2 linked regions of the Fodinicurvata sp. EGI_FJ10296 genome follow. The protein of the gene in region 2 interacts with the protein of the main gene of each other region in a pairwise test. Links are inferred from orthologs where the notes say so. Each region holds a gene or a part of one and is shown on either strand. Other genes may lie near its edges.

Region 1 (4,159 bases), on a different replicon or contig from region 2:
CACGACTTCGAGTCGGTTGCGCGCCCTGAAGGACCGTTGAGCCGGGCAGGCATCCTGATAAACACGACGGTTCTTGGCATGGAGGGCCAGCCGCCGCTGCACCTACCCCTCGACACACTGGCATCGGATACCGTTGTTTGCGATATCGTCTACGCGCCGCTGATGACGGATCTGCTGAGCCAGGCGGGTGCCCGGGGCAATCCGATCGTGACCGGTATCGGTATGCTTTTGCACCAGGCCGTACCGGGATTCGAGGCATGGTTTGGTGTGAAGCCGACGGTCGATGACGCACTGGAGGCCTTTGTCCTTGGCCAAGATCGCGGGGGCCAAGATCGCGGGAAGGACGGCCCGCGTTGATCGTACTGGGACTGACCGGATCGATCGGCATGGGCAAGACCACGGCCGCTACGATGCTGCGTCGGATGGGTGTGCCGGTCCATGACAGCGATGCCGCTGTCCACCGGGCCATGGCCCCCGGGGGCGGCGCTGTCGGGCCCATTGATGCGGCGTTCGGAGACGTTGTCCGGGATGGTGCGATCGACCGGCGGCGGCTGGGCGCAATCGTGTTCGAAGACGCGGCGGCACTGAAGCGGCTGGAAGCCATTCTGCATCCACTGGTGGCAGAGGAGTCCAATCGGTTTCTGGCCATTCAGGCGCGACATGGCCGAGCCGTGACGGCGCTCGATATTCCGTTGCTGCTCGAGACGGGACAACAGGATCGCGTCGATAGCGTGGTGGTCGTATCTGCCCCGGCTTTCATCCAGCGGATACGGGTCTTGGCGCGGCCGGGAATGACCTGCTCGCGGCTGGAAAAGGTCCTGGCCCGGCAGATGCCCGACCCGGAGAAGCGGCGTCTGGCGGATCGTGTGGTGCCAACCGGGCTTGGCCGCATCGAGACGTGGCGACATTTGGCCGCAATCGTGAGGGCAGCCAGAGCGGACGCGGCTGAAGGCGGCATGGCCGGCCGCCGGCCGGCATGGCCGCCGCGGGCGTGGCCGCGATCGTCGACGGCGCCGTGTTCGATCTGGCTTAGATCATCGCGCTGCAGTCATCCCATTCCACACGATCAGTGAAAGGACCAGCGATGCGGGAAATCGTGATGGATACGGAAACGACCGGACTCGATCCTCATAAAGGGGACCGTCTGGTCGAGATCGGCGGTGTCGAGCTGCTCAATCTCGTGCCCACCGGACGGACCTATCACGTCTACATCAATCCCGAGCGCCCGATGTCCGAAGAGGCGTTCGCCGTTCATGGTCTTGGCGACGATTTCCTGTCCGGCCAACCGACCTTCGCCCAGGTGGCATCGGATTTCCTGGATTTCATCGCCGATGCCAATCTCGTGATTCACAACGCCGATTTCGATATCGGTTTTCTGAATATGGAACTGAAGAGGGTCGGGCATCGGCCCATCCGGCCGGAGGTCGTGATCGATACGCTGGCGATCGCCCGCAAACGCTATCCCGGGGCCCAAGCGACCCTGGACGCGCTGTGCCGTCGCTACGGTATCGACAATGCCAACAGGACGCTGCACGGCGCGCTGCTGGATTCGGAATTGCTGGCTGAAGTGTATCTCGAACTTCGCGGGGGCCGGCAGCCGGGACTGACGCTGACACAATCGGGCCCGTCGTCATCCCGGGACGGTTCAAGGGGTGGAGAGGTTGCGGCCTATCGCCGGCATGCCGCACCGCGCCCGCCAAGACGACACGAACCGACCGCCGAGGAAATCGCCCGTCACGAGGCATTCATCGATACATTGAAAGACCCGCTATGGCGGGCCGTATCGGCCGACTAGCCGCCGCCAAAACCAGCCCCAACCCCCGGCGCAGCCGGGGGTTGGGGCAATGGCGTCATCGCGGTCGATTGGATCGGGCGACGTGATCGCCCGCGGTGGTCAGTTCTGTGTCGTCGTTCCCGAAGCGGACGGCGTGGCCGCATCGGCACCGGCCTGCTGGCGCTGGCGTAGTGCTTCCATCTGGCGGCGGAACAAGGCCGCGAAATCGATCGGCTGGACGAGCATCGGCGGATAGCCGCCATTGCGCGTGGCCTCAGCGATGACCGAGCGGGCGAACGGGAACAGCAGCCGCGGGACTTCGACCAACAGGGCCGGTGCCGTGTGCTCCTTGGGAACTTCGTTCAATCCGACGAGCGCCGCATAGGACAGCTCGACAAGAAAGGCCTGCTTTTCCTGAATCTTGGCGTCGGCCTTCAGGTTCAGAATGACCTCGTATCGCTCTTCCGTCAGCTTGTTGGTGCGGACGTCGACGTTCACCTGAATTTGCGGCGATGGCGATCCGCCCATGAGCGTCTGGGGCGCGTTAGGATTTTCGAAGGAAAGATCCTTTACGTATTGCGCCAGAACCTGGATCGGCGGCGGACCCTGCCGCTGTCCGCCGGCATTGGCGCCCGCTGCAGCGTCGCCGTCTGCTCCGACCGCTTGCCCAGCGGACGATGCCTGGTCCTGCGTCTCGTCAGCCATGAGATACCCTTTTCGATTCAGCCAGTGGAAATCCTCTGGCGTTGGCTAGCACGATCCGGCACCCGCCTCAAGCGCGGCCACATTCCGTCGCGCTGTGTGCAACCGAATGTGCGACATGGCGACGGCGTTGCCGGTGTCACCGGTCCGATTCGCCGCGCCCCCATCGGGATTCGTTGCGCGGCGGCATGTTACCGTCGTCGCCCGGATCGTTGTTTGATCCGGAATCGGGAGTGTTGCCGCCCGGGCGGATTTCCTCGAAATCGGCATCGATGACCGGCCCTTCGGATCCGCCGCCCCCGGGGCCGCCTCCGGGGCGACCCTGGGGACCGTCGGCCGCACTGCCTCCCGGTCGTCCGGCGCCGGGTGGGCGGGGATGCCCCCGGCGCTCGGCACGGTTGATCAGGCGCTGCCAGAGCAGCCGCGCAATCTGCAGTCTGACGGGCGGGACCAGCAGCAAGAAGCCGACGAAGTCCGTGATAAAGCCGGGCGTCAGCAGAAAGGCACCAGCGGCAAACAGGCACAGGCCGTCGAAAAGCTCACGAATCGGTGGTTCTTGACGGTTAAGCTTGGCCTGTGCTTCCTGTACAGTGTGGAGTCCCTGACGGCGGAGCAGGACAGCCCCGATCACAGCGGTCAGGACCACGGTCAGCAATGTGGGCGCCAGGCCGATCAGCCCCCCCACCTGAATGAAGACAGCGATCTCGGTGAGCGGAACGAGGATCAGAGCGATCAAAAGCAGCGGCATGAGTTTTCCTTGCCGTTTCCGGGATGAGGCCCTATTTCTGGATAAGGATGCAATAGCTATGGTCGGCGCTTGGCGGGACATCGTTTCCTGCAGCGGGGCTGGGCAGCAAGGTTGGGTCCGTCCCGGGTGAGAGTTCGTCGGCCGGTATGATCGGACTATAGCCCTGTGTTGGCTGGTTTGGCCACGGGCGGAACGGGTTTGGATGGATGAAGTTTTTCGCCATCCCGGCGCATTCGGTGTCGGCACGGACCTTATTCCGGGGCTGAAGCCGGTCAGATCGCTGAATTGAATACGCCGTCGATCGCCTGATAGGCGATCGCGTGGCGGCGTATCTGGGCAGCGGGGAATGGGAACGACATGGCGTCTGGCGCCATCGTATTTGCGCAGCGGCCGGAGTACGGCGAGGATATGGGTGAAGGTCTGTACTTAATCGACATAATCATCTTCGGTATGATTGCGGCGTTCCTGGTATTCAGGCTGCGCAACGTTCTCGGCCGGCGGACGGGCCATCAGGGTGAGCGGCAGAATCCGCGGGCTGAAAAGCCGGTGGCGCCGGTTGCGGACGAGGATAACGTCGTTCGTTTGTCCGATCGCAAGGATGCGTCGGCCCAGGTCGAAATGGCAAGCGATCAGGCTGCCCGGGGAATCACGCAGATCAAGATCGCGGATGCCGCCTTTGACGAGGCGGAGTTCGTCAGCGGTGCCGAAATGGCGTTCGGCATGATCGTCGATGCCTTTGCCAACGGCGACACCGCCGCGCTGCGGCCGCTTCTGGCCGATGACCTGTATGACGATTTCGCCGAGGCGATTCGAGACCGGCTGGCCAATGACCAGACGCTTGAGACCCGCATAGAGCTGGTCAAGAGCGTGGACATATTCGACGCGCGGCTCGAAGGCAACATGGCCTACGTCACCATTCGCTATGTCACCGATCA
Region 2 (5,379 bases):
TTTCGCCTGTTTCGCCCGGCTTGGGGCTGCGGCCCTGGGCGCAGCCGGGATAGACCACGTAGGGGTGTTCGTGCAGAACGGCCTGGCCATGGACATGGCCGAGCGCCCAGTAATCGATGGCGCGGCTGCGCAGATCGTCGAGCGAGCAGGGGGCATAGGTCGCGTGATCGCCGACATCGCCAACCGAACAATGCAGCATGCCGATGGTGAAACCGTCAGCCGGCTGACGGTCTGCCGGAAAGCGCAGCGCCAGATTCTCGCGGACGTCGGGCCGGTCATAGCTGATCCCGTGTATCGTCGCCAGGCGTTCGCCGTCGCGCTCCACCGGCTGCGACGTGACCTCGTCCGGTGCGAAAATCGTGACCCCTTGCGGCCATTCCCGAACCGCCGACCAGCCGCCGAGCGGGTCGTGATTGCCGTGTATGATGAATATCGGGATGTTCTTCGCTGAAAGGCGGGCGCAGCCGTCGCGAAATCGAAGCTGGGCGCGCAGGCCGCGCTCCGCGCCGTCATAGATGTCGCCGGCCAGAACCAGGAAATCCACGTGCCGGTCGATGGCTGTCTGAACGAGCCGGTCCCAGGCAGCGAGCGAAGCATCGCGCAGACGCTCGGCCAGCCGGTCGTCAAGCCGCCCGACGCCGGCGAAGGGCGTATCGAGATGAAGGTCGGCGGCGTGCAGGAATGAGAACCGGGCCATGTCGTGACCTTCGCTTTTTTCCAGGGGCTCCGATCGGCCCGGTTGACCGGAATTTACGGTCGTGAGCCGTCGGTGCGAGAAGGTGTCAGTCTTCGTATTGCCGTCGGCTGCGCAGCGCAGCCGTCAGGGTGCCGTCGTCGAGATAGTCCAGTTCCCCGCCAACCGGGACACCATGCGCCAGGCGCGTTACCCGGACGTCGCAACCGTCCAGTGTATCGGTAATATAATGCGCGGTCGTTTGTCCATCGACGGTCGCATTCAGGGCGAGAATGACCTCGGCAATCTCCGGAGCGGCGCATCGGGCGGCCAGCGCGTCGATCCGCAGATCGTCAGGCCCGACGCCGTCCAATGCCGATAGCGTTCCGCCCAGCACATGATACCGCCCGGAAAACGCGTGCGTCCGTTCCAGCGCCCAGAGATCGGCAACCTGTTCCACGACACAGATTGTCGAGATCTCGCGTTGCGGGTCTGTGCAAATGCTGCATGGGTCGCTGCTGTCGAGATTGCCGCACCGGCTGCAATTCCGTACCGATTCAGCCGCATCCGACATGGCCAATGCCAGTGGCTCCAGAGCGCTTTCGCGGTGGTTGAGCAGGTGAAGGGCGGCGCGCTTGGCCGAACGAGGCCCGAATCCAGGCAGCCTGGCAAGCAGGGAAATCAGCCGCTCGATTTCCGGTCCCATCATGCCCGACTGTTCCCGCCTTCCTTGCCGGCGCTCGATACACGCATGATCAGAATGGCAGTTTCATGCCCGGCGGCAGCTTCATGTCGCCCATCACCTTTTGCGTTTCTTCCTGCACCCGAACCTCGACCTTTGCCTTGGCGTCGTTGATCGCCGCGACGACCAGATCCTCAAGAACTTCGGGGTCTTCGGGATCGATGAGCGACTTGTCGATCTTGATGGAACGCATCTCGCCACGGCCATTCATCGTGGCGACGATCATGCCGCCGCCGGATTGGCCGGTGACCTCGATTTCTCCAAGCTGGGTCTGCATGTCCGCCATCTTGGACTGCATCTCCTGTGCCTGCTTCATCATCTGGCTGAGATTCTTCATGGGATAGCCCCTTCCTATTCGAATTCGTCACCGGCTTCATCGATCCCGTAATCGGGGAAGCCGTGATCGGGATAGAACTCTGTGTCGTCGTCTATCGGGTAGCCGTCGTCGCCAAACGGGTCGCCGCCCTCGTGACCAGCCTCTCCCGGGATGGCAGGGGAAAAGGTGCCTGGACCTGACGGGGTCGAATCCCGGCGGCCAGCGACAGCGGCGCCGCGCACCGCATGAATATCGAGTATCTGCGCATTGGGGAAGCTGTTGAAAAGGGCCTTTACCGTCGGATTCTCTGCGGCTTCCTCCAGGCGGCGCTTGCGCGCGCTCTCGTCCTGCTGGGAAAGGGTCGGTTCGCCTTCGTCTCGCGAGACGCTGACCATCCATCGTTCGCCGCTCAGATTTTGCAGAAGTTGCATGATCTGGCTGGCGAGCGTGTCGGGCGCACCGGCGCGCGGCCGGAATTCCAGCCGGCGGGGCTCGTAGCGGACGATGTGGACGAACGAGTACAGATGCGCATGGATGAGCGGATCACCCTGTTCGGCGATCATATCGACGAGTTCACGGAAACTGCCGGGAAGAATCGTCCCGCTGGCAACCGTTTCGGGGTCGGGCCGTCGGTTGGCGGGATCGGCATCGCCGATCGGGAACGCGTCGGCAGCGGTGTCTGGCGAAACGCCCAGAGATGATTGGGGGGATGGTAGGGCGGACGAATGGGGGGACGTTCGGGGAGATCGCCCGACCGCCGCCGATCCTTCCGCCGCCGATCCCCCCGCTGTGGGCGCAGAAGCTGAGTGGCCGCTGGTGACCGGCGCATTGTGCTGCTGGTTCGACGGTGAGGCGGCCGTCGTAACGGTCCGTCCGTTCCCGGCAGCCTGGTGAGGGGGCGGCCCACTATTTCCATCGGGTGCCGGACCCGATGGCGATCGGGCGGCGTCCTGAGGCAGGGAGGCCAGCTTCTTCAGCAGGTCGTCCGGCGTCGGCAGGGCGGCGCCGTGTATCAGGCGGATCAGCACCATATCCAGCGCGGCGGTCGGGTCGGGCGCCGCCTGGATCTCGCCCAGGCCTTTCAGCAGGATCTGCCAGCACCGTGTCAGGGCGGGCATCGACAGCTGCTCGGCAAGGGCGCTGCCGCGCCGGATTTCCGCTTCGGGCAGTGTCGGGTCGCTCGCCAGGTCGGGGACGACCTTCCAGCGTGTCAGGAAATGGGTGAAGTCCAGCAGATCCTGCGTCACCACAACGGGATCGGCGCCGCTGGCGGACAGGTCGGCGGCCAGCGCCAGCGCATCGGCGGCTCGGCCGGTGACGAGGCTTTCGAACAGATCGATGATCCGCGTCCGGTCGGCAAGACCGAGCATTTCCCGAACCTGATCCGCCGTGACGGTGACCGCGGGGCCGTTCTCCGGCGAGCTGTCGTACCCCCCGGCATCTCCCTGGCCAGCCTGGCCGATGGCCTGATCGAGAAGGCTGAGGCCGTCGCGCACCGACCCATCGGCAGCGCGGGAGATCATTCCCAGGGCGTCCGGCTCGATCGCCGCGCCTTCGAGTTCCACGATCCGGCCGAAATGACGCTGAAGCAGACTGCTGTCCACGCGCCGCAGGTCGAAACGCTGGCACCGGGAAAGAACGGTAACGGGAACCTTCCGAATCTCGGTCGTCGCGAAGATGAACTTCGCGTGATCGGGAGGTTCTTCCAGCGTCTTGAGCAGAGCGTTGAAAGCCGCCCGCGACAGCATGTGGACTTCGTCGATAATATAGATCTTGTAGCGAACGGAGACGGGTGCATAGCGCACCGCCTCGATGATTTCGCGGATATTGTCGACACCTGTATTAGAAGCGGCGTCGATCTCGATCACGTCCACGTTGCGGTCGGCGGCTATGCTGATGCAGGCGTCACACTGGCCACAGGGTGTCGGCGTCGGCCCACCGGTGCCGTCCGGACCGGTGCAATTGATTGCCCGTGCGATGATTCGGGCCGTCGTGGTTTTGCCGACGCCGCGCACGCCGGTCAGAATAAAGGCATGCGCCATTCGGCCGGTACGAAGCGCGTTGGTCAGCGTCCGGACGAGGGCGTCCTGGCCAATCAGCTGGTCGAATGTGCCGGGTCGGTATTTTCGGGCAAGGACGCGATAGTCGCCGCCGTCCGCGCTGGCCGACATCGTGTCGGCCGCGTCTTCCGGCGCAGCGCCCGCGAGGGGCGTATCGTTCGGTGGGTCAGGAGTGTCGGCCACGGCTCAGCTCATTGCCCCCGTTCATCCCCGGCCCCGCGTCGTCTGAGCCGACATCCGCGCCGGGGCTGTGATCGTTCAAGAGGCGCCGCCGCGACGGGACACCACCCGGCGCAATATAGTGGAGACTGGACGACGACCCGAATCGAAACTCGTTACGGCTGCTCCCTTCCGGGCCTGACCGGGTTGGCGAGAGATCCGTCCGCCGCCAGCCTCCGACGCGGAATATCGGAAACGTGGCCGCAAAACGCAAGAGCCGTCATGCCTCCGCTGGTCGTTCTTTCAGGATTTCGCCGGTGGCGCGCGTCGGATTGCCTTCCGCGCTGCCGTCAGATCGCCTTGCGGCCCCATACCTTAGGCCACTAAACATTGATAAAATTGCCTTTTCCGGGCGGTGGCAACTAAACCCTAACCATTCGGTGATTGTCTGCTGACGGACGAATGTCGAACTGGTGGATCGGTGACGGGCAACGAGAGCGATACGACGGAGGGCGGCAAAGGCCCGGACCGGCCGCAAACGGCCGGCGCCGGGCCTTCGTCTGTCCAGTCCTCGGCCACGACTGGCCCGGATAAGGTCCCGACGCGGATTTCCTATGAATATCTGACTCTGAAAGGCAATCGGTGGGGGCCGGTCGAGAAGTTCGAATCGGAAGACGAAGCGCGCACGCTGTTGCTGAAGGAGGCGGAAGAAGGGGTCGCGGATGGGGCCCGGGTCGATTTGATCGTCTTCTATCCGGACTATGCGTTTACCGAACGGACGATCCTCGACAAACGCATGCGCCGCGGCATCAAGGAGCCGGCCGAAGCGCAAAAGGTCTCTGAACTGGAACGCCATGCCGTTTGCCGTACGGCGGAAGACTTCTATCACGACCGCGCTCGGGCGCAGATGCCCCATTTGCTGCGGAAGTTCATTGCCGAACGTCGGATCGTTCCGCTGGAATTGCTCCATAGCGCCGAGCAATCACGGGCCCTGGCAAACGCCGGGACGACGGTTCAGGGTGCGCTGCAGAAAGTGGCGGTCCGTGATGGTCGTCACATCGGAGTGGCGACTCAAGCCTACCTGAAACAACTCATGGGGCTGGTCGACCAGGTGGAAATGCGTCTGCGCCAGACCGCAGGCACCCCGGCGCCCGATGTTCCTCCCGGACGTTACGGCGCGCTGCTCAAGTCGGTATTTGGCCGCCTCAAAGGGTTCGACGCGGCGTTCGAGGTCAATCGCGCCATCACGGCCAAACTGGCGGCCTGTGATACATGGCTGGAGAAGCTGGGCGTCATCGACGGTCTGATCGATCCCCGGCTACCGCGATGGGGACTGCGCCATCTCGACGCTTTCGCGGCGGAGTTCATTGCCGCCGAAGGAGCGGTGATGGAGATCGGGGCGTTCAGCGAACGACCCGAGGGTGTGGAC

The links. The genes of interacting proteins can lie anywhere in the genome.
Region 1: the proteins of ABZ728_RS14750 (region 2) and dnaQ interact in binary tests that used the Escherichia coli proteins (3 or more experiments, as listed by UniProt). The link is inferred for Fodinicurvata sp. EGI_FJ10296 from one-to-one orthologs.

Annotation. Positions count from the first base shown.
Region 1 is NZ_JBFCVL010000001.1:447,210-451,368, forward strand. Bases 1-2,939 are described here. They hold dnaQ (DNA polymerase III subunit epsilon), read left to right. Parts: upstream 1-1,084; coding sequence 1,085-1,795; downstream 1,796-2,939. Other genes in these bases: ABZ728_RS02025 (shikimate dehydrogenase), read left to right, coding at 1-357; coaE (dephospho-CoA kinase), read left to right, coding at 354-1,073; secB (protein-export chaperone SecB), read right to left, coding at 1,895-2,479; ABZ728_RS02045 (FxsA family protein), read right to left, coding at 2,616-2,939. Outside these bases: more of ABZ728_RS02045, read right to left, coding at 2,940-3,224; ABZ728_RS02050 (Tim44/TimA family putative adaptor protein), read left to right, coding at 3,582-4,159. UniProt on the Escherichia coli protein: DNA polymerase III is a complex, multichain enzyme responsible for most of the replicative synthesis in bacteria. The epsilon subunit contain the editing function and is a proofreading 3'-5' exonuclease.
Region 2 is NZ_JBFCVL010000006.1:222,281-227,659, forward strand. What follows is about bases 1,371-4,309. They hold ABZ728_RS14750 (DNA polymerase III subunit gamma/tau), read right to left. Parts: upstream 3,975-4,309; coding sequence 1,767-3,974; downstream 1,371-1,766. Other genes in these bases: recR (recombination mediator RecR), read right to left, coding at 1,371-1,382; ABZ728_RS14745 (YbaB/EbfC family nucleoid-associated protein), read right to left, coding at 1,429-1,752. In the rest of the region: ABZ728_RS14735 (DNA repair exonuclease), read right to left, coding at 1-697; more of recR, read right to left, coding at 783-1,370; ABZ728_RS14760 (hypothetical protein), read left to right, coding at 4,432-5,379. UniProt on the Escherichia coli protein: Part of the beta sliding clamp loading complex, which hydrolyzes ATP to load the beta clamp onto primed DNA to form the DNA replication pre-initiation complex.